Regions from separate parts of the Streptomyces sp. NPDC045956 genome, predicted to be linked through region 3. Evidence: riboswitches for the same ligand, from Rfam matches in the RefSeq annotation. Region 3 holds a riboswitch; each other region holds the start of a gene.
The links. A riboswitch is a leader RNA that binds a small molecule or an ion and turns the genes downstream of it on or off. The one in region 3 is predicted to bind cobalamin.
Positions count from the first base shown of each region.

Region 1 (4,247 bases), on a different contig from region 3:
GGACGGCGTGCCGCCCGCCGGGTGCCGGCCGTCAGTCCGTCTCCTGGGTGTGCGGGGCGGTCGCGGGCGGATCGGCCGGGCGGTCCCGTCCGCCGTCACGGCCCGACACCACCACGATGACCAGCCCGATGACGACGGCTCCGGCGACGGCCCGTCCCGCCGCCCGCACCCACCACCCCGGCCGGGTCGCGCCCTCGCCCAGGGAGTCCAGCCGCTCCGCCCGCCGGGCAGGTCTCATCAGGCGCAGCAACAGCAGGGCGGCGATGGGGAGTTGCAGCAGCCACAGGACGGTGCGCGGCCACTCCCCGTACCAGACGTTGGTGCCGTACAGCAGGGTGTGCCACACGCTCAGCACGTAGACGACGATCACGAAGCGGTGCAGGCGTCGCCAGGTCCTCGGTCCGAAGCGGTGCCGGACGTAGAACAGCAGCCCGAGCGGGACCGCCAGATACAGGGCGCCCTGTCCGATCGGGATGGCGATCCGGCCGGTGCCGGAGTCGTACCAGAGGGGGACGAAGCTGTCGGCGAAGCCCACCCACAGCCGCTCGGCCCAGTCCAGTGCCGTCTCGTAGCGCACGAGTTCCGCGGCGAACATCAGCGCGTGCGCGAACATCAGCGCCATCGTGGTGAGGCTCGTGGTGCGGTGCCAGCGCTCCAGCACCTGCCGGGAGACCGGCAGCCGGGCGGGGCGCGGCCCCGACAGCAACAGGCCGAAGATCACCGTGCACCAGGCCCACAGCAGTCCCGACCAGCCGAAGGCCTGGCTGAGGAGGTACATCCAGTAGGTACGGGCATCGTCCATGAACGGCATCACCGCGACGGTGTCCGAAGCACCCGACTCCATGCGCGCCCACAGCAGCACGAAGACGAGCGCCGTCACCACCACCGCCGCGGTGGCGTCCGGCACGGCGGAGCGAAGGTCGGCGCGCAGCGCGACGCGTTCCCCGGGAGGTCGCGGCGGTCCGGGCGGGGCCCCCACCGCCCCGTCCTCGTCCGGCCTGGTGTCTGACGTCATCAGGGGCCTCCCGGGCACGGGCCACCGCGGCAACGGTGTGCGTGTGTCGTGGGGCAACAAGTCTGGCTGATGGGGCGACGATGCTCAGAGGCGCGATCCGGCCAGAGCCGTCACGAGAACGGCACCTGGAGACCCACCTGTTTCTGCCTCCCCTCCACTTTCAAGACAACCGCCGGAGCCCTACTTTCGCGGGGGTGGGCCCGCCTCTACGCTGATGCACGCAGTCGGTTCGCGCCTCCCGTCCGCCCGGACGCCCGAAGCGTGACGCAAGAGGGAACCCGGTGCGAATCCGGGGCTGTCCCGCAGCGGTGAGTGGGAACGAGAGCCGTCGATGTCACTGGGCCCGTGTCAGGGCCGGGGAAGAGACGGCCGGTAGGTGTCCGCCCTTTCGGCGGACGTGCCCGCGAGTCCGAAGACCTGCCACTGTGCCCGCGTCCCGCGCGGGCTGTGCACGTGACCTCGTGGACTGGGTCGGCGGTATGGGCGGTCGGACGTCGTGCGTGTGACCGCGCCTCCCTCCCTGTCGGTGTGCAAGGCCCGGTACGGAGGAGGACGGTGTGCGGGATCCAGCCGGCTCGCGTCGGCCGTACCGGCCCCGGGCCGACGCGCCGTACGACGGACCCGGGCGCACCCTCCCCGGCCCCGCGACGGACGCCCCGGACCTGTCCGGCGGCACCGTGTCCGGTGTCTGCCACGGCACTCTGGGCGAGCTGTACCAGGGCCCGTTGCGCGCGGGCGCCGATCCCGAGATCGCGGTGGTGTCCTTCCCGGTGGACCGTCACTCCTGGGTGTACTTCACCCCGCGGACGGGGTCGGGGACGGCGGCCGGGGCCCCGCGGCCCTCGGCGCTGGGGGAGAAGGCGGCGACGGCGGCCCGGCTCTTCCTGGACCACTACGGCCTCTCCCTGCCCCCGGGTGACTGGCACACCCACTCCGAACTGCCGGTGGGCGTGGGGATGGCCAGTTCGACGGCGGACATCGTGGCGACCCTGCGCTGTCTGTTCCGCGTCTTCTCCCTGCCGTACGACGCGGACGTGGTCCTCGGCGTCCTGGCGGACATCGAGCGCGCCGACAGCGTCTTCCTCGACGAGTTCGCCCTGTATCTCAGCGGCCGGCACCGGGTGGTGCGGCGACTCGGTCCGGACCTCGGATTCCACACCGCGTTCGTCACGGAGCCCGGCACCGTGGACACCGCCGCCGTCACTCCCCTGCTGCTGGACCACTACCGGCGCCGCGGCGACGAGTACCAGCGGTGCCTCACCGATCTGGTGAAGGGCTTCGACTCGGGCGACCCGGCCGCCGTCGCCCGGGCCGCCACGGTCAGCGCCGCGCTGTCCCAGGAGGTGCTGCCCAAGGCGACCTTCCCCAGCCTGCGGGCCCGGCGCGAGCGGTTCGGCGCCGACGGCGTCTTCGTCGCCCACACCGGCTGCCTGGCCGGCTATCTCTTCACCTCGCGCCCCCGCGCCGAGGTCAAGTCCGAACTGTCCGCGTTCTTCCGCTCGCTCGGCCACCAGTGCACCTTCGCCCAAGGAGGCTACGGGTGATCCACCCCCACATCGCCGACGCCCTGAAAGTCCCCGACCTCGTCCGGCTCACCGACGGCCTGGTCCTGCTGCGGTTCGAGTCGATGAAGATCTACTCGGCGCTGGCCGCCGTCCGCCACCTGCTGGAGCGGGGCACCGTCCGTCCGGGCCAGACCCTGGTCGACAGCTCCAGCGGCATCTACGCCTACGCCCTCGCCCTGGCCTGTCACCGGTACGGCATGCGGTGCCACATCGTCGCGTCCACCACCGTCGACGCCACCACCCTCGCCCAACTGGAGATACTGGGCGCCGCCGTGGAGCAGGTCAGACCGTCGCGGAACCTCAAGCTCGACCAGGAACTGCGGGTGCGGCGGGTGCGCGAGATACTCGCCGAGCGGCCCGGACACCACTGGATGCGCCAGTACCACGACGACGTCCACTACCTGGGCTACCAGGAGGTCGCCGACCGGATCGCGGCGGACTTCCCGGGCGCGCCGCTGACCGTCGTCGGCGGGGTGGGCTCCGGAGCCTCGACCGGCGGCATCGTGGAGCGCCTGCGCGCCGCGGACCCCTCCGTGCGCCTGGCCGGGGTCCAGCCCTTCGGCAGCGTCACCTTCGGCAGCGAGGACCATCACGACCCGGAGGCGATCATCGCCGGCATCGGTTCGTCGATCGTCTTCGACAACGTCCGCCACCACCTCTACGACACCGTGCACTGGCTGGACTTCACCCACGCCATGTCGGGCGCCGTCGCCCTGCTGCGCGAACACGCGGTGTTCGCCGGGCTGTCCACCGGGGCCGGGTACCTGACGGCGACGTACGAGGCCCGCCGCCACCCCGACCGCGTGCACCTGGTGATCGGGGCCGACACCGGACACCGCTACGTGGAGCGCGTGTTCACCCGGCACGCCGAAGCGCTGGACCCGGCCGCGCTGAAACCCGTCGAGGTCCGCGCCCCGCAGGAGATGACCATGCCCTGGTCGAGGATGGCGTGGCAGCGCACCCCCTGCCCCGCCGGCCGGACGGAGAGCGCCGTATGACCGTGGCCTGCCTGGAGTCGCTGACCTTCGGCCTCGGCCACCTGGTCCGCGCCGCCGACCTGCTCGGCGAGCGGCTGCTGCTCCTCACCCGGGACCCCGCCTACTACGCCCACGAACTGGACCGGCTGCCCGCCGACGCCCTCGACGTCGTCGTGACCGACACCTTCGACGTCGACGGGGTCGCGGGTCTCCTCGGGCGCGAGCCGGGGCTGCGCGGCCTGATCAGCTCCACCGACACCTGGACCCTGGCCGGCGCGGCCCTCGCCGAACGCCTCGGCCTGCCCGGTCTCGATCCGGCCGTCCTGCGGCTGACCCGGGACAAGGCCGCCGTACGCGACCGGCTGTACGGCGCGGGTCTCACCCGCGCGAGGGCCTACGAGAGCGCCGAGGCGGACCGCGAGGCCCGCGGACCGCTGCTCAAGGAGGTGGGCCTGCCGCTCGTCCTCAAGGACACGGCGGGCACCGGGAGCCAGAACGTGTGGCTGGTCCGCGACGAGGGCGAGCTGGACGCGGTGCTGGCGCAGGCGTCCGGTCGGGAGCTGAAGGGGCGGTTGTTCGCCGAGCCGTACTTCAGCGGACCGGTGTACAGCGCCGAGACGCTCACCTGGGACGGCCGCACCCGGCTGCTGGGCGTCTCCAGTCGGCTCATGTCACCGGAGCCGCACTTCA
Region 1 is NZ_JBWKKZ010000003.1:360,017-364,263, reverse strand. It holds gene AC07FV_RS10630 (ferric reductase-like transmembrane domain-containing protein) at 32-1,015, opposite strand; cobalamin riboswitch at 1,223-1,454, shown strand; gene AC07FV_RS10625 (GHMP family kinase ATP-binding protein) at 1,573-2,559, shown strand; gene AC07FV_RS10620 (cysteine synthase family protein) at 2,556-3,578, shown strand; gene AC07FV_RS10615 (ATP-grasp domain-containing protein) at 3,575-4,247, shown strand, end outside.
Region 1: it holds a riboswitch for cobalamin, as region 3 does, so the genes downstream of both, AC07FV_RS10625 (GHMP family kinase ATP-binding protein) here and AC07FV_RS06280 (ABC transporter substrate-binding protein) in region 3, are expected to answer to the same signal.

Region 2 (5,258 bases), on a different contig from region 3:
CAGCAGGCCCCGGCTGCGGAACCAGTAGACGTAGGCGAAGGCGCCGTAGAAGAACAGGCCCTCGATGCACGCGGCGAAGCAGATGAGGTTGAGCAGGAAGCGGCGGCGGTCGGCCCGGCTCTCCAGCCGGTCGATCGACTCGACCGAGTCCATCCACTTGAAGCAGAACCCGGCCTTCTCGCGGATGGAGGGGATGTTCTCCACGGCCGCGAAGGCGGCGGCGCGGTCCTCCGGGTCGGGCAGGTAGGTGTCCAGCAGCGTCAGGTAGAACTGGACGTGCACGGCCTCCTCGAAGAGCTGGCGGGACAGGTACAGCCGCGCCTCGGGGGAGTTGATGTGCTTGTAGAGGGTGAGCACCAGGTTGTTCGCGACGATCGAGTCGCCGGTGGCGAAGAAGGCCACCAGCCGGCCGATCAGGTGCTGCTCCATGGGGCTGAGCTTCGCGAGGTCGGCGACGTCCGAGTGGAGGTCGACCTCCTCGACGTGCCAGGTGTTCTTGATGGCGTCCCGGTAGCGCTCGTAGAAGTCCGGGTAGCGCATGGGGCGCAGGGTCAGTTCGAAGCCCGGGTCGAGCAGGCTCTTGGTGGCCGGGGCGGCCGGGGTGGCGGGGATCTCGGTGGTCATTACTGGCAGGCCTCGCAGGACTCGGGGTTTTCCAGGGAGCAGGCGACCGCTTCGGGATCGGGGGTCTGCTGTGCGGGGACGGTGGCCCGGGCGGCGGCGCGGGCGATGCGGGTCGCCGGGCGGGAACGCAGGTAGTACGTGGTCTTCAGGCCCTGCTTCCAGGCGTACGCGTACATCGAGGAGAGCTTCCCGATGGTCGGCGTCTCCAGGAACAGGTTCAGCGACTGGGCCTGGTCGAGGTACGGGGTGCGGGCGGCGGCCATGTCGATCAGGCCGCGCTGCGGGATCTCCCAGGCGGTGCGGTACAGGGCGCGGACGTCCTCGGGGATCCAGGAGAAGCCCTGCACCGAGCCGCCCGCCTCGCGCAGCGCCTCGCGGGTGCGGGCGTCCCACACGCCGAGCCGCTTGAGGTCGTCCACCAGGTACGAGTTGACCTGGAGGAACTCGCCGGAGAGCGTCTCGCGCTTGAACAGGTTGGACACCTGCGGCTCGATGCACTCGTAGGCGCCCACGATCGAGGCGATGGTGGCGGTCGGGGCGATCGCCAGGAGCAGGGAGTTGCGCAGGCCGGTGGTGGCCATGCGCGTGCGCAGCGCCGCCCAGCGCTCGGGCCAGGCGGCCTCGACGCCGTAGTGGTCGGGGTGCAGCACGCCCCGGGCCGTACGGGTCTTCTCCCAAGCCGGCAGCGGGCCGTCGCGCTCGGCGAGGTCGGTGGAGGTCTCGTACGCCGCGAGCATGATCCGCTCGGCGATGCGGGTGGACAGGGCCTTCGCCTCGGGGGAGTCGAAGGGCAGGCGCAGCCGGAAGAAGACGTCCTGCAGGCCCATCGCGCCGAGGCCGACCGGACGCCAGCGGGCGTTGGAGCGGCCCGCCTGCTCGGTCGGGTAGAAGTTGATGTCGACGACCCGGTCCAGGAAGGTGACGGCGGTGCGGACGGTGGCGTCCAGCCGCTCCCAGTCGAGGTCGCCCGCGGCCACGTCGACGAAGGCGCCGAGGTTGACCGAGCCCAGGTTGCAGACCGCCGTCTCCCCGTCGTCGGTGACCTCCAGGATCTCCGTGCAGAGGTTGGAGGAGTGGACGACGTGGCCCGGCTCGGCGGTCTGGTTGGCGGTGCGGTTGGCGGTGTCCTTGAAAGTCATCCAGCCGTTGCCGGTCTGCGCGAGGGTGCGCATCATGCGGCCGTACAGCTCACGGGCGGGCAGGGTCCTGCGGGCCAGCCCCGCCGCCTCCGCCGCGCGGTACGCCGCGTCGAACTCCGCGCCCCAGAGGTCGACCAGCTCGGGCACGTCGGCGGGCGAGAACAGCGACCACTGCCCGTCGGCGTCCACCCGGCGCATGAACTCGTCCGGCACCCAGTGGGCGAGGTTCAGGTTGTGGGTGCGGCGGGCGTCCTCGCCGGTGTTGTCCCGCAGCTCCAGGAACTCCTCGATGTCGGCGTGCCAGGTCTCCAGGTAGACCGCCGCCGCGCCCTTGCGCCGGCCGCCCTGGTTCACGGCGGCGACCGAGGCGTCGAGCGTCTTCAGGAACGGGACGATGCCGTTGGAGTGCCCGTTGGTGCCGCGGATGAGCGAGCCGCGGGAGCGGATGCGGGAGTAGGCGATGCCGATGCCGCCGGCGTGCTTGGAGAGGCGGGCCACCTGGTGGAGGCGGTCGTAGAGGGAGTCCAGCTCGTCCTGGGGGGAGTCGAGGAGGTAGCAGGACGACATCTGGGCGTGCCGGGTGCCGGAGTTGAAGAGGGTGGGGGAGGAGGGGAGGTAGTCGAGGCGGCTCATCAGCCCGTAGAGGGCGGCCACCTCGTCGGCCGAGCGGGCGGTGTCGTCCTCGGCGAGCCCGGCGGCCACGCGCAGCATGAAGTGCTGGGGCGTCTCGACCACCTTGCGGGTGATCGGGTGCCGGAGCAGGTAGCGGCTGTGCAGGGTGCGCAGACCGAAGTAGCCGAAGCGGTCGTCGGCGGCCGGGTCGACCAGCGCGTCCAGCCGCTCCGCGTGCAGCCGGACGAACTCGGCGGTGCGGTCGGCGATCAGGCCCTCGCGGTGACCGGTGGCGACCGACCCGGTGAAGGAGGTGACGCCCTGGGAGGCGGCCTCGGCCCGGATGGTGAGGGTCAGCAGGCGGGCGGCGAGCCGGGAGTAGACCGGGTCCTCCGAGATCAGTCCGGCGGCGGCCTCGGTGGCCAGCTCGCGCAGCTCGGCCTCGTCCGCACGGGCGGACCGGCCGCGCAGTGCGGCGGCGGCGACCCGGCCGGGGTCGGCGTCCGGAAGGTCGGCGGTCAGCTCGGTCAGGGTCCGCAGCAGCGCGGTACCGGGACCGTCCGGTTCGCCGGTCGCCGTCACCGGGGTCGCTGAAGCCGGATCGGCTGGCGCGATGGTCACGTGGAGCACTCCCTCGCTCGGCACGGGGCCTGGCGGAGGGCAGGAGGCAGCTCACGAGCGCGCACGGCGTCGCGTCCACCGGCCCACTCCACGAGGCCCGGACGTCATGGCACCCGGGCCGGGGCGGCCGGGCGCACTGTCGGCAGGTCCTCGGACTCAAGCCCGTGCGCGGACACGTGGGGACGCGAACACGCACAAGTACACCGTTGCGGGACAGTTCCGGATTCGCACCGGATTCCCCTGCGGCGACAGCGAGCACGAGCATACATCTTGTGCCGGGCGCCGCCAGCACCCCCAGATGTTGTGTCCGTGAGCGTATCGGGATGGTGTCAGAGCGTCAGTTCGTAGGTGAGCAGGGTGAAGTCGTCGTGCTTCGGCAGGGGGTTCCAGTCGCGGTCCGGGGTGCGGGTGAAACCCAGGCGCCCGTAGAGGCGGTGGGCGCCGTGCATGGTGCGCTGGGTGGACAGCACGACCCGCGCGCAGCCCGGCACGGACCGGGCGCGGTCGACGCAGGCCCGCACCAGTGCCTCGCCGGCGCCGCGTCCGCGCGCCTCGCGGGCGACGGCGAGCATGCGTATCTCGGCCTCGCCGGGCCGGGCGATGTCCGCCATCGGGCCGCCGCGGGGCACGAAGGTGACGCTGCCGAGCACACCGTCGTCCGATGCGGCGACCAGCACCTCGGCGGCAGCCGCCCGCCGGGCCACGGCCCGCAGCTCGTGCAGGTAGGCGTCGTCCTCCCCGAAGTCGAGGAGGCCGTCACCCAGGTAGGCGTGCGCGGTGATCTCACCGAGGGTGTCGTACTCCTCGGCCGTGGCACGCCGGATCACGAAGTCCATGACCCCGAGTGTGCCCGACGGGCACGGCAACGGGCCGCCGGATTCCTCCGACGGCCCGCCCGGGGGAAGGGGTCAGTGCGAGGTGCCCGCCGTGGCCGGCGGCAGCTCCACCTCGACTCCCGGGTCGCCCGCGTCCGCGGTGTAGTCGCCCGGCTTGGTCTCGTCGACGCCGTCGGGTGCCTTGAGCGCCCGCATGACGAAGGTCAGGACCACGGTGACCACCACGTTCAGCACGAAGGCGGTGAGGCCGATGTAGCCGATCTCGCCGATGCCGGGGATCTCGTCGGAGGAACCGCCGAAGTGCTTCTGCGTCGGCGAGGCCACCCCGTACGCGGCGACCGTGCCGTAGACCATGCCGACCGCCCAGCCGCCGAGCAGGGCCCAGCGGTGGAACCAGCGGGTGAGCAGGCCGCCCACCAGGGCCGGGAAGGTCTGCAGGATCCAGATGCCGCCCAGCAGCTGGAAGTTGATCGCGACCGTCTTGTCCATGCCGAGCACGAAGACCAGCGCGCCCACCTTCACCAGCAGGGACACCAGCTTGGAGACCTTCGTCTCCTGGGCCGGGGTGGCGTCCGGCCTGATGAAGTCCTTGTAGATGTTGCGGGTGAACAGGTTGGCGGCCGCGATCGACATGATCGCCGCCGGGACCAGGGCGCCGATGCCGATCGCCGCGAAGGCCACGCCGGCGAACCAGTCCGGGAACATGTTCTCGAAGAGCTGGGGGATCGCCAGCTGCCCGTTCTCCACCTTCACCCCGGCCGCGATCGCCATGAAGCCCAGCAGCGCGAGCAGGCCCAGCATCAGCGAGTACAGCGGCAGGATCGTGGTGTTGCGCCGGATCACCTCACGGCTGCGCGAGGACAGCGTCGCGGTGATCGAGTGCGGGTACATGAAGAGCGCGAGCGCGGAGCCGAGCGCCAGCGTGGCGTACGTCCACTGGCCGCCGTGGTCCGGCGTCAGCGAGCCCTTGCCGGACTCGGAGAACTTGTCGCCCGCCGCCGCGAAGATGTCGTCGAAGCCGCCCAGCTTGATCGGGATGTAGATGATCGCCACCGCGATGACGATGTAGATCAGCGTGTCCTTCACGAAGGCGATCAGCGCGGGTGCGCGCAGCCCCGAGGAGTAGGTGTACGCCGCCAGCACGCCGAAGGCGATCAGCAGCGGCAGGTCCTTGACGAACCAGTTGGTGTCCTCGCCGCCGCCGAGGCCCATCACGTCCAGTACGGCCTGGATGCCGACCAACTGGAGCGCGATGTACGGCATGGTGGCGAGGATGCCGGTCACGGCGACCGCCAGCGACAGCCCCTTCGAGCCGAACCGGCCGCGCACGAAGTCCGAGGTCGTCACGTACCCGTGCTTGTGGGAGACCGACCACAGCCGGGGCAGGAAGGTGAAGATCAGCGGGTAGACCAGGATCGTGTACGGC
Region 2 is NZ_JBWKKZ010000006.1:192,428-197,685, reverse strand. It holds gene AC07FV_RS17910 (ribonucleotide-diphosphate reductase subunit beta) at 1-624, opposite strand, end outside; gene AC07FV_RS17905 (ribonucleoside-diphosphate reductase subunit alpha) at 624-2,996, opposite strand; cobalamin riboswitch at 3,121-3,298, opposite strand; gene AC07FV_RS17900 (GNAT family N-acetyltransferase) at 3,326-3,832, opposite strand; gene mctP (monocarboxylate uptake permease MctP) at 3,905-5,258, opposite strand, start outside.
Region 2: it holds a riboswitch for cobalamin, as region 3 does, so the genes downstream of both, AC07FV_RS17905 (ribonucleoside-diphosphate reductase subunit alpha) here and AC07FV_RS06280 (ABC transporter substrate-binding protein) in region 3, are expected to answer to the same signal.

Region 3 (5,258 bases):
TCGACCTGGTGGCGGACGTCGAGGTGGTTGGTCGGCTCGTCCAGGACGAGGATCTCCGGCTCCTGCACGAGCGCGCGGGCCAGCAGGACGCGCTGGCGCTCGCCGCCCGACAGGGTCAGCACGCCCCGGTGGGCGAGGTGTCCGATGTCGAGCCGGTCCATCGCCCGCTCGCACAGCTCGCGTTCCCGGGTGCTGAGCGCCTGGTTGCCGCGGAGGTGGGGGGCGCGTCCGAGCGCGACGACCTCCTCGACCGTGAAGTCGAAGTCGACGCCGCCGTCCTGGGTCATGGCCGCGATGGTCCGCGCGCTGTCCCGCATCGGGAGCCGGGTGAGGTCCTGTTCGCCGACCCGGACGGTGCCGGAGCTGGGGCGCAGCGCCCGGTACACGCACCGCAGCGCGGTGGACTTGCCGCTTCCGTTGGGGCCCACGAGGCCCACGACCTGGCCGTGCGGCACGTCGAGGGAGAGGCCCCGCACGAGAGTCCTGCCGTCCGTCACCACGGAGAGTTCATCGAGTCGCAGGTCCACGTCAGCGCGCTCCGAAGGTGTAGCCCCGGCGGCGCATCAGGGCGATGAAGACGGGGACCCCCACCAGCGCCGTGATGACCCCGAGCGGCAGCTCGCGCGGTGCGACCAGCGTCCGGGCCGCGAGGTCGACCCACACCATGAAGATCGCCCCGACCAGTGGGGCCACGGTGAGGACGCGGGCGTGGGTGGCACCGACGACCATCCGCACCACGTGCGGCATGACGAGTCCGACGAAGGCGATGGCGCCGCTGACGGCGACCATGACGCCCGTCACCAGTGAGACGAGGACCAGCAGCACCTTGCGGTACCGGTCGGGATCGAAGCCGAGGCTCGCGGCGGTCTCGTCGCCGAGGGAGAGGACGTCCAGGGCCCGCCCGTACCGGTACAGGAGCGTGAGGCCGGCCAGCACCACGAGGGAGACGACGGGCAGCGCGCCCCAGGCCGCGGCTCCGAAGCTGCCCATGGTCCAGTACAGGACCATGCTGGTCGCCTCGCTGTCCGGCGCGAAGTAGATGATCAGGCTCATGACAGCCTGGAAGCCCAGGGACATGGCCACACCCGTCAGCACCAGGCGCAGCGGCGACAGCGAGCCCTTGCTGGAGGAGGCGGCGTACACCAGCAGCGAGGCGACGAGCGCGCCGACGAAGGCGCCGGCCGAGACGGCGTACAGGCCGAGCGCCGCGAAACCTCCGGTGACGGTGACCCCTACGGCCCCCACGGAGGCACCCGAGGAGACCCCGAGGACGAAGGGGTCGGCCAGCGCGTTGCGGACCATGGCCTGGATCGCCACACCGACCGCGCTCAGCCCGGCCCCCACCAGCGCCGCCAGCAGCACGCGCGGCGTACGGATCTGCCAGATGATCTGATACGTCGTCACCTCGTCCGCGCCGACCCGGCCGCCACTGAGAGCCGCCCACAGATGACGGGCCGTCTCCCCCGGGGCGACGACCGCGGGACCCAGCCCGATGGCGACGACGACGGACACGAGCAGGACGGCGATCAGCACCGCGCAGCCGAGCAACAGCCCCTTGCGGGAGACGAGTCGACCGGGCTGTCGGCCTCGCACGGCCTCCGCGGGCCGGGGCGCCGAGGCCTCGGCCGGGTCGGCCGGGGTCTCGACCTCGCCTGCCGGAGACACGGAGGCCGCAGGCATGTGCGGGACCTTCACTTTCCCTCGCTAATGAAAATCGTTTTCATGAGGTGAACCTAGCACGCCCCCGGTTCCGACAGGCAGCCCGAACCGAGGGGCAGGACAGGAGGACGGGACCGCGGCACCCCTCACGGGGCGGCGACCGAGAGCACTCTAATGGAAATGATTATCACTGCGATAGTGTGATGTCCGCGCCGCGCTGCCCGCCCCTGCCGAAGCCGGTACCGCCGGGCAACCTGTCTGTGGAACACAGCCGTTGCAGCCGGTCCGCGTTCGATCCACCACCGCCGACAGGACAGGAGTGCCCCTCGTGCCCAGCCCCTCCGCCCCTCCCGCCCCCGCCGGGTCCCCGCCCCGTGAGCAGCGCTCGATCCTGCTCGACCTGGCCTTCCTGCGTCTGTGGACGGGCGCCACCGCGTCCGGCCTGGCCACCTGGGCCCTGCCCTTCGTGCTCGGCCTCGCCGTCTTCGACCGGACCCTGACCGCCACCGACCTCGGCCTGCTGCTCGCGGCCCGCACGGTCGGATTCCTCGCCGCGGTGCCCGTGGCCGGCGTCCTGGCCGACCGGCACTCCCGCCGGGGCGTCGTACTGTGGGCGGGACTCGCCTCCGGAGTCGCGGCCCCGGTGATCGCCGTCGGCCTGGACCGCTCGGTGCTGCTGATGGCTGCGGCCGCCGCGGTGGCCGGAGCCGGGCAGGGCGCCTGCCGACCCGCCTACCAGGCCCTGACCGCCGAGGTGGTCGACGCCGGCCGCAGGCAACAGGCCAACGCCGCCATGACGTTGGCCGTCCGGGTCACCACCCTCGTGGGCCCCTCCTCGGCCGCGCTGCTCGCCGTCTTCCTGGACACCTGGGCCCTGCTGGTGGGCATCGGGCTCCTCTGGCTCGTCGCGGCCTGCGTACCCGGACGCGGCGCCCGCCCCGGGGCCGGGGAGGACTCGGCGGAGTCCTCGGCCGGGTCGGGCAGGGCGTCCCTCCTGGGCGAGTTCGCGGAGGGAGTCCGCGAGGCCCGCAGGCACCCGTGGTTCCTCGCCGGCCTGGGCGCGCTGACGGCCGTGATAGCCACCGGCTACTCCGCGACCGGCGTCGCCCTGCCCATGGTCAGCCGGGACGAGTACGGCACCGAGGTCGTTCTCGCGGGTGCGATGACCGCGTACACCGCCGGAGCGCTCGGTGGTGCGCTGCTCGTCGCCCGCTGGCGTCCCCGCTCCCCCGGCTGGGCCGCCCTGGCCGGCCTCGCCGCCTACGGACTCGCCCCGCTCAGCCTCGTACTGCCCGTGCACCCGGCCGCCGTGATGGCCGCGTACGCCGTCGCGGGCATCGGCATCGAGCTGTTCAACGTGCCGTGGTTCACCGCCGCCCAGCGCGAGGTCGCCCCGGACAAACTGGCCCGGGTCTCCTCCTTGGACTTCCTGCTCTCCTACGGACTCGCCCCGGTCGGGCTCGCCCTCATCGCCCCCGCCATCGACGCCTTCGGCGTCAGGGCGGTGCTCACGGGCTGCGCGGTCGTCTGCTTCACGGCGCCCGCGGTCGCCGCCCTGGTGCCGAGCGCACGCACCTTCTCCACCGGCCGAGGGCGCGACGCCGCCGCCGAGCGCCGCTGAGAGGGGGCCATCCTGAACGGAGGGAGCCTGAAGGTCCGCCGGACCGTACGGGAGAGGGCTGTGATAGCTTCCGGACGCCAGTCGCACTCGTGAACGCGGCCTACGCGTACACGGGTCAGGGAATCCGGTGGGAATCCGGAACTGACGCGCAGCGGTGAGGGTGACGGGCGGGACAGCAGCCACTGGACGACGGTCACGGCCGGGTCTGGGAAGGCGTCCCGCCGGGACGACCCCGAGTCCGAAGACCTGCTGGTGACCGCTCGTTCGCACGGACCCCGCGCCTGGGTCCTGACGCTGAGGAAACCGACACCGTGCAGCTGTCACGTCCCGCCCGTCGTTCCGTCCTGCTCCTGACCGGGGCCCTGTTGCTCACCGCGTGCGGTTCCGGGCCGGACTCCGGCTCGTCCGGGAAGCCCACCGTCGCCGGGAAGCGCTCCGTCACGATCGACAACTGCGGGCGGAAGGTGACGGTCGGGGCCCCTCCGGAGCGGGCGGTGTCCCTCAACCAGGGCACCACCGAGATCCTGCTCTCCCTGGGCCTCGCCGACCGCATGGTGGGGACCGCCACCTGGACCGACCCGGTCCTGAAGGGCCTGGAGCGGGCGAACGGGAAGGTGCCCCGGCTCGCCGAGAACCAGCCGTCGTTCGAGCGGGTCCTGGACGCCGAACCGGACTTCGTGGCCTCCTCCTTCACCTCCACCCTGGGCAAGGGCGGGGTGGCACCCCGTGAGAAGTTCGAGGAACTGGGCGTTCCCACGTACCTCTCGCCCTCCGACTGCGAGGGCAAGGACAACACCGGCGACGGCGACGGCTCCCGGAGCGAGCCCCTCGCCATGGACACCGTCTACCGCGAAGTGCGGGAACTGGCGCGGGTCTTCGGGGTGGAGGAACGGGGCGAGAAGCTCGTCGCCGGACTGGAGAGCCGGGTGGCGAAGGCCGCCGCCGGGACCGGCGCCGAGAACGCCACCGTCCTGTACTGGTTCGCCAACCAGGAGTCCCCCTACATGGCGGGCTGCTGCGGCGCGCCCGGCATCATCACGAACGCGCTCGGCGCGAGGAACGTCTTCGACGACAGCACGCAGGAGTGGCCCCAGATCAACTGGGAGACGGTGGCCGACCGCGACCCCGACCTGCTCGTCATCGGCGATCTGACCCGCAGGTCGCAGACCGCCGAGTCCGCCGCGAAGAAGATCGCGTTCCTGGAGTCGAATCCGGCGACGCGGAACATGAAGGCGGTACGGGCGAAGCGGTACGTGCTGCTCAGCGGGCAGGCCATGAACCCCACGATCCGTACGGTCGAGGGCGTCGAGAAGGTGGCCGCGGCGCTGCGCGAGCACGGCCTCGCCCGATGACCACCGCGCTGCGGCGGTCCTCCCGGAAGGTCCGGCCGCCGCACGGCGCGGCCGGTGTGCTGCGCGGCCTGGCCGGTCTGGGCGGCGGTCTCGCGGTGCTCGCCGTGTCCGTCGCCGTGGCCATCACCGTCGGGCCGGCGGACATCGGCGTGGGCGACGCCTGGTCGGTGGTCGCCTCCCGCCTGGGCTGGGGGACGTCGGAGCTGACTCCGATCCGGGAGGGCATCGTCTGGAACCTGCGGTTGCCCCGTACGGTGCTCGCCGCGGTGTGCGGCGCCGGACTCGCCGTGTGCGGCGCGGTGATGCAGTCCCTGCTGCGCAACCCGCTGGCCGACCCCTTCGTCCTGGGCGTCTCCTCCGGAGCGTCGACCGGCGCCGTCGTCGTGATCGTCCTCGGCGCGGGCGGCGGCGCCCTGACCGTCTCCGGCGGCGCGTTCGTGGGTGCGCTCGGCTCGTTCGCGCTGGTGCTGCTGCTCAGCCACACGCTCGGCGGGACGACGGACCGCGTGGTGCTGTCCGGGGTGGCGGCGATGCAGTTGTTCGCCGCCCTGACGTCGTTCGTGGTGACGACGGCGGCCGACGCGGAGACCACCCGGGGCGTGCTGTTCTGGCTGCTGGGTTCGCTC
Region 3 is NZ_JBWKKZ010000002.1:121,451-126,708, reverse strand. It holds gene AC07FV_RS06295 (ABC transporter ATP-binding protein) at 1-527, opposite strand, end outside; gene AC07FV_RS06290 (FecCD family ABC transporter permease) at 529-1,548, opposite strand; gene AC07FV_RS06285 (MFS transporter) at 2,069-3,280, shown strand; cobalamin riboswitch at 3,342-3,548, shown strand; gene AC07FV_RS06280 (ABC transporter substrate-binding protein) at 3,592-4,632, shown strand; gene AC07FV_RS06275 (FecCD family ABC transporter permease) at 4,629-5,258, shown strand, end outside.

Region 4 (5,258 bases), on a different contig from region 3:
TCCTCTCGGCGGGCAACGCGGCACTCAACGCCGGGATGGCCGTCGGCCCGCTCATCGCCGGACCGTTCGTCCTGTCCTCGCCCGGCTGGCTCTTCGCGGCCGTCACGGCGCTGTTCCTGGCGGTCACCGTGGGACACGCGCGGCTGCCCGGAACGGGCGGGGCACGGACCACCGGGCCGGGCGAAAAGGCCGCCACGGGTCTCCTGACGGGCCTCGCACCGCTGCCGTTCGCCGCCAACGCGCTGGCCTTCTACCTCTACTTCCACTTCCAGCACTTCCTGGCGGTGTACGCCGTCGAGCGCGCCTCCGGCGCGTTCTACAGCGTGGTGCTGCTGCTCTGTTTCGCTCTGGTCATCGTCGTGCAGCCGCTCGCGTCGGGTCTGATCCGGCGCATGCCGTACGCCCTCGCCCTCGCGGTCGGCTTCACGGGTCTGGCGGCGGGCCTGGCCGTGCTGGCGGCCGGTACCCGGGCGGCCCTGCTGGCGGGCGGCGCGCTGATCACCCTGGGCGACATCGTGCTGTTCCTCAAGAACGACCTGGAGGCGCTGCGCCGCAGCCCCCGCTCCGACGCCGTCGTCTTCGGGCAGCAGCGGCTGGCCGCGGGCCTGGGCGCCTGCGCGAGCGGCGCGCTGGGCGGGCAGCTGTACGGCCTCGGCGAACGGGCCGGGCACACCGGCTGGTTCTGGCTGCTCGCGGCCGCCCAGTGCCTGCTGCTGCCCCCTCTGCTGCTCACGCTGCGCCGTCGCCCGGCGCGGCCCCCTGCCCCCGACGGCGACCACGAAGGAGCACTGACCCGCGATGACACGGACGGGCGGATTCCAGGACGATGACTTCTGGACCGAGTTCCACGACTTCCTCTTCTCCGAGCAGCGCTACGCGCAGGCCGAGGAGCTGCTCGACACCTCTCCCCTGCTCGCCCTCCCCGACGGAGCACGCGTGCTGGACCTGTGCTGCGGGCCGGGTGTCTTCACCGTGCCCCTCGCCCGCCGCGGGCACCGCGTGACCGGAGTCGACCTGAGCCCGGCCATGCTGGACCGGGCCCGCAAACGCTCCGCGGACGCCGGTGCCGACGTGACGTACGTGCGGGCCGACGCACGCGACTACGAGGCGCCGGGCGGCTTCGACGTCGTCCTCAACATGTTCACCTCCTTCGGGTACTTCGAGGACCCCGCCGACAACGCGCGCGTGCTGCGCACCATGTACACCTGCCTGGCGCCCGGCGGGGCGCTCGTCCTCGACCTCGCGGGGAAGGAACTCCTGGCCCGCAGGGTCACCCCGCCCAAGGTGGTGCGGCGGGGCGACGACCTGATGGTGCAGACCGACACCGTGCTGGACGAGTGGGCGCGGCTGCGCAGCGAGTGGGTGCTGGTCCGGGGCGACCGGGTGACCCGGGCCACCCTGACGTGGTTCGTGTACAGCGCCGTGGAGTTGCGGCGGATGGCCGAGGAGGCGGGGTTCGGCCGCGTGGAGGTCTTCGGCGGGTTCGACGGCCGCCCCTACGACGAGGACGCCGAACGGCTCGTCCTGAGGGCCGTCCGCGAAGGGTGAGGCAGGGGCAGGGCGTGCGGCCGGGAACCGCACGCCCTTTCGCCGTCGGCCGGGCGAAACGTAGGATCACCTGGTCATCGCCGCGACGGGAGACAGGAAGCCGGTGCGAATCCGGCACGGTCCCGCCACTGTGACCGGGGAGCGCCCCTCCGACACGCCACTGCGCACCGCGCGGGAAGGCGGGGGGAACGTCGATCCGGGAGTCAGGACACTGGTCCGTCGCGGGCCCGATCCGAGGAGCGCGGACTCCAGGAGGCTTCACGTGTCCCAGCTGTTCACCCCTGCCCGCACACGCGGGTTCCTTCGTGCCACGGCCGTCGCCGTGGCACTGTCGTCGCTGCTGCTCACCACCGGCTGCGGTGCGTCCGACGAGGGCGGCGGCGACGCCGAGGCCACCGCCGCCGTGCCCGCGGGTTTCCCGGTCACCGTCGACAACTGCGGCGTGCGGACGACGTACGACAGGCCGCCGTCGCGGGTGGTCACCGTCCACCAGCACCCGGCGGAACTCATGCTCGCGCTCGGTCTGAAGGACCGCATGGTCGGCACGGCCTTCCCCGACTCCGCCGTCCTGCCGGAGCTGAAGGAGGACTACGAGGCGATTCCCGAACTGGCGGAGCGGGAGCCGTCGTTCGAGAAGGTCCTGGACGCCGAGCCCGACTTCGTCTACGGCGGCTACGGCAGCGCCTTCGACGAGAAGGAGGGCCGTTCTCGCAAGGCGTTCGCCGACGCGGGCATCGACACCTACCTCAACCGCGAGTACTGCGGCGAGAAGCGGGTGACGATGAAGGACACCTACGACGAGATCCGCACCGTCGGCAGGATCTTCGGCGTCCAGGACCGGGCCGACGCGCTGGTCGCGGACCTGGAGGGCCGCGTCGGCAAGGCCGCCACCGGCGTACGGGGCGAGCCCCGGGTGCCCGTCTTCGTCTACGACAGCGGTGACAAGAGCGCCTTCACCGCGGGCGGCAAGAGCCTCGGCACCGAGCTGATCCGGCTGGCCGGCGGCGAGAACGTCTTCGCCGACCTCGACGACGTCTTCGGCGACGTCTCCTGGGAGCAGGTCGTCGAGCGCAGGCCGGAAGCCATCGCCATCTACGACTACGCCGGCGCCGGCAGCGTCGAGGAGAAGAAGAAGTACCTGCTCTCCCGGCCCGCGCTCGCCGACGTGCCCGCCGTCAGGAACAAGCGGTTCGTCGTCCTGCCGCTGACCGCCACCCTGGTCGGCATCCGCTCGGCCTACGCGGTCGGGGACCTGGCCCGCGGGCTGCATCCCAAGAGCTTCCGATGACGCAGGCCGCAACCGGCACGTCCACCGGACGGACGGTCCGTCGGCGCGGCACCGAGGAGCCGGGAGGGGGCGGTACGCGGCTGGCCGTCACCCTGCTCGTCCTCACCGTCCTGCTACTGGTCTCCGCCACGGCGGGCCTCGCGATCGGTTCCGTCCAGGTGCCGCCCGGACAGGTGTGGGGCATCGTGACGCACGCCCTGGGAGCCGACTGGCAGGATCCGGACTGGTCGCGGGCCCGGGAGACCATCGTGGTGGACGTCCGGGCGCCGCGGGTGCTGCTCGGTGCGGTCACCGGCGCCGGCCTGGCGGTGATCGGCACCGCCCTGCAGGCCCTGGTGCGCAACCCGCTCGCCGAGCCGTACCTGCTGGGTGTCTCCTCCGGGGCGTCCCTCGGCGCGGTCTCCGTGATCGTGTTCGGCGTCACCTTCTTCGGTCCGCTCTCCCTGTCGGTCGCCGCCTTCGCCGGCGCCCTGGGCGCGCTCGTCCTCGTCTACGCCACCGCCCGCACCGGGGGACGCATCACCTCGGCGCGGCTGGTGCTGTCCGGGGTGGCGATCGCGGCGGTGCTCACCGCGGTCCTCGATCTGCTGCTGCTCACCACCGACCGGGGCAACGAGGCCCGCGCGGTCCTCGCCTGGACCCTCGGCGGGCTGGGGGGCGTCGAGTGGGGCACCCTGTGGCTGCCGAGCACGGCCCTGCTGCTCGGTGTCGGCGCCCTCATGGTGCAGGCCCGCAACCTGAACCTGCTGCTGGCCGGCGAGGAGGCGGCCACCACGATGGGGCTGGACGTGGCCCGCTTCCGCGCCCGGCTGTTCGTCGTGCTCTCCCTGGTCACGGGCGTACTGGTCGCGGCGGCCGGGCCGATCGGCTTCGTCGGGCTGATGATGCCCCACATCGTGCGGCTCTTCGTCGGCGGCGACCACCGCCGGGTGCTGCCCACGGCGGCCCTGGGCGGGGCGGTCTTCCTGGTCTGGGCCGACATCGCCGCACGGACGGTCGCCGCGCCGGCGGAGATACCCGTCGGCGTGCTCACGGCCCTGTGCGGCGGGCCGTTCTTCCTGTGGCTGATGCGCCGGGACGCCCGGCGCGGCACCGACCGAGGAGTGGCATGACGGCGACCGACCTGAGCGTGGACGGCGTCACGCTCACCGCGGGAGCCCGCCACCTGGTGCGCGACGTCTCCCTGACGGCCCGCCCGGGCGAGACCGTCGGGCTGGTCGGCCCCAACGGCAGCGGGAAGTCCAGTCTCCTGCGCGCCGTCTACCGCGTCCTGCGCCCCGACGCCGGTCAGGTCCGGGTCGACGGGGGCGACGCCTGGTCGCTGCCGGTGCGGCGCCTGGCCCGCACGGTGGCGGCGGTGGTCCAGGACTCGGCCGCCGACTTCGACCTCGCCGTCCGGGAGGTCGTCGCCATGGGCCGCACCCCGCACAAGCGGCTCCTGGCCGGCGACACCCCCGAGGACGCCGCACTCGTCGACTCCGCGCTGCTCGCCGTGGACGCCGTCCATCTGGCGGACCGCCCCTTCGACCGGCTCTCCGGCGGCGAGCGCCAACGCGTCCTCATCGCGCGCGCCCTGGCCCAGCAGCCCACGCTGCTGGTCCTCGACGAACCGACCAACCACCTCGACATCCGGCACCAGTTGTCCGTGCTCGGCATCCTGCGCCGGCTGCCCGCCACCGTGCTGCTCGCCCTGCACGACCTCAACCTGGCCGCCTACTACTGCGACCGCCTCTACGTGCTGAACGACGGTGCGGTCACCGCCTCGGGCCCGCCCGCCGAGATCCTCACCCCGCGGCTCCTGGCCGAGGTCTACGGGGTGGAGGCGGAGGTCGCCACCCACCCGCGCACGGGCGCCCCGCAGGTGACGTTCCTGCCCGGGGAACCACCCCGGGCCGCGCAGCGGCCGTGAGGGTCAGTCATCCACGGTGCGGATGCCTCTCATCCGTACCGTGGATGACGCCCGCCGTGCGCGCGCGGCGGGTCCCGCTCAGTCCTCGGGCCGGTCGGCCATCCGCTTGCCGACCCGGGCGGCGGTCTCGCGCAGCCAGATGTGCGCCGCGTCGTGGGTGTGCACCGGGTGCCACCACAACGCCTCCCGCAGCGGCACCGCCTCGTAGGGCGGCTCCACCACCCGTACCGCGGCGAGCGGGGCGAGGAGCCGGGCGAGGCGGGCCTGGAGCAGGGCGATGCGCCGGGTTCCGCCGACCAGCAGCGGCATGATCTGGAAGCTGTCCACGGAGACCTCGACGCGGGGCTCGATGCCCAGCATGCCGAGCTGGCGGACGGCCGGGGCGTCGTAGGTGCGCTGGTAGGTGACCCAGGGCAGCCGGGCCAGGTCCTCCCGGGTCAGCCGGTCGTCGACGCTCGGGTGGTCCTCGGCGACGAGGAAGACCCACCGGTCCTGGTAGAGGTCGGTGGCGGG
Region 4 is NZ_JBWKKZ010000003.1:353,750-359,007, reverse strand. It holds gene AC07FV_RS10610 (MFS transporter) at 1-830, shown strand, start outside; gene AC07FV_RS10605 (class I SAM-dependent methyltransferase) at 799-1,548, shown strand; cobalamin riboswitch at 1,605-1,782, shown strand; gene AC07FV_RS10600 (ABC transporter substrate-binding protein) at 1,811-2,836, shown strand; gene AC07FV_RS10595 (FecCD family ABC transporter permease) at 2,833-3,948, shown strand; gene AC07FV_RS10590 (ABC transporter ATP-binding protein) at 3,945-4,745, shown strand; gene AC07FV_RS10585 (LysR family transcriptional regulator) at 4,824-5,258, opposite strand, start outside.
Region 4: it holds a riboswitch for cobalamin, as region 3 does, so the genes downstream of both, AC07FV_RS10600 (ABC transporter substrate-binding protein) here and AC07FV_RS06280 (ABC transporter substrate-binding protein) in region 3, are expected to answer to the same signal.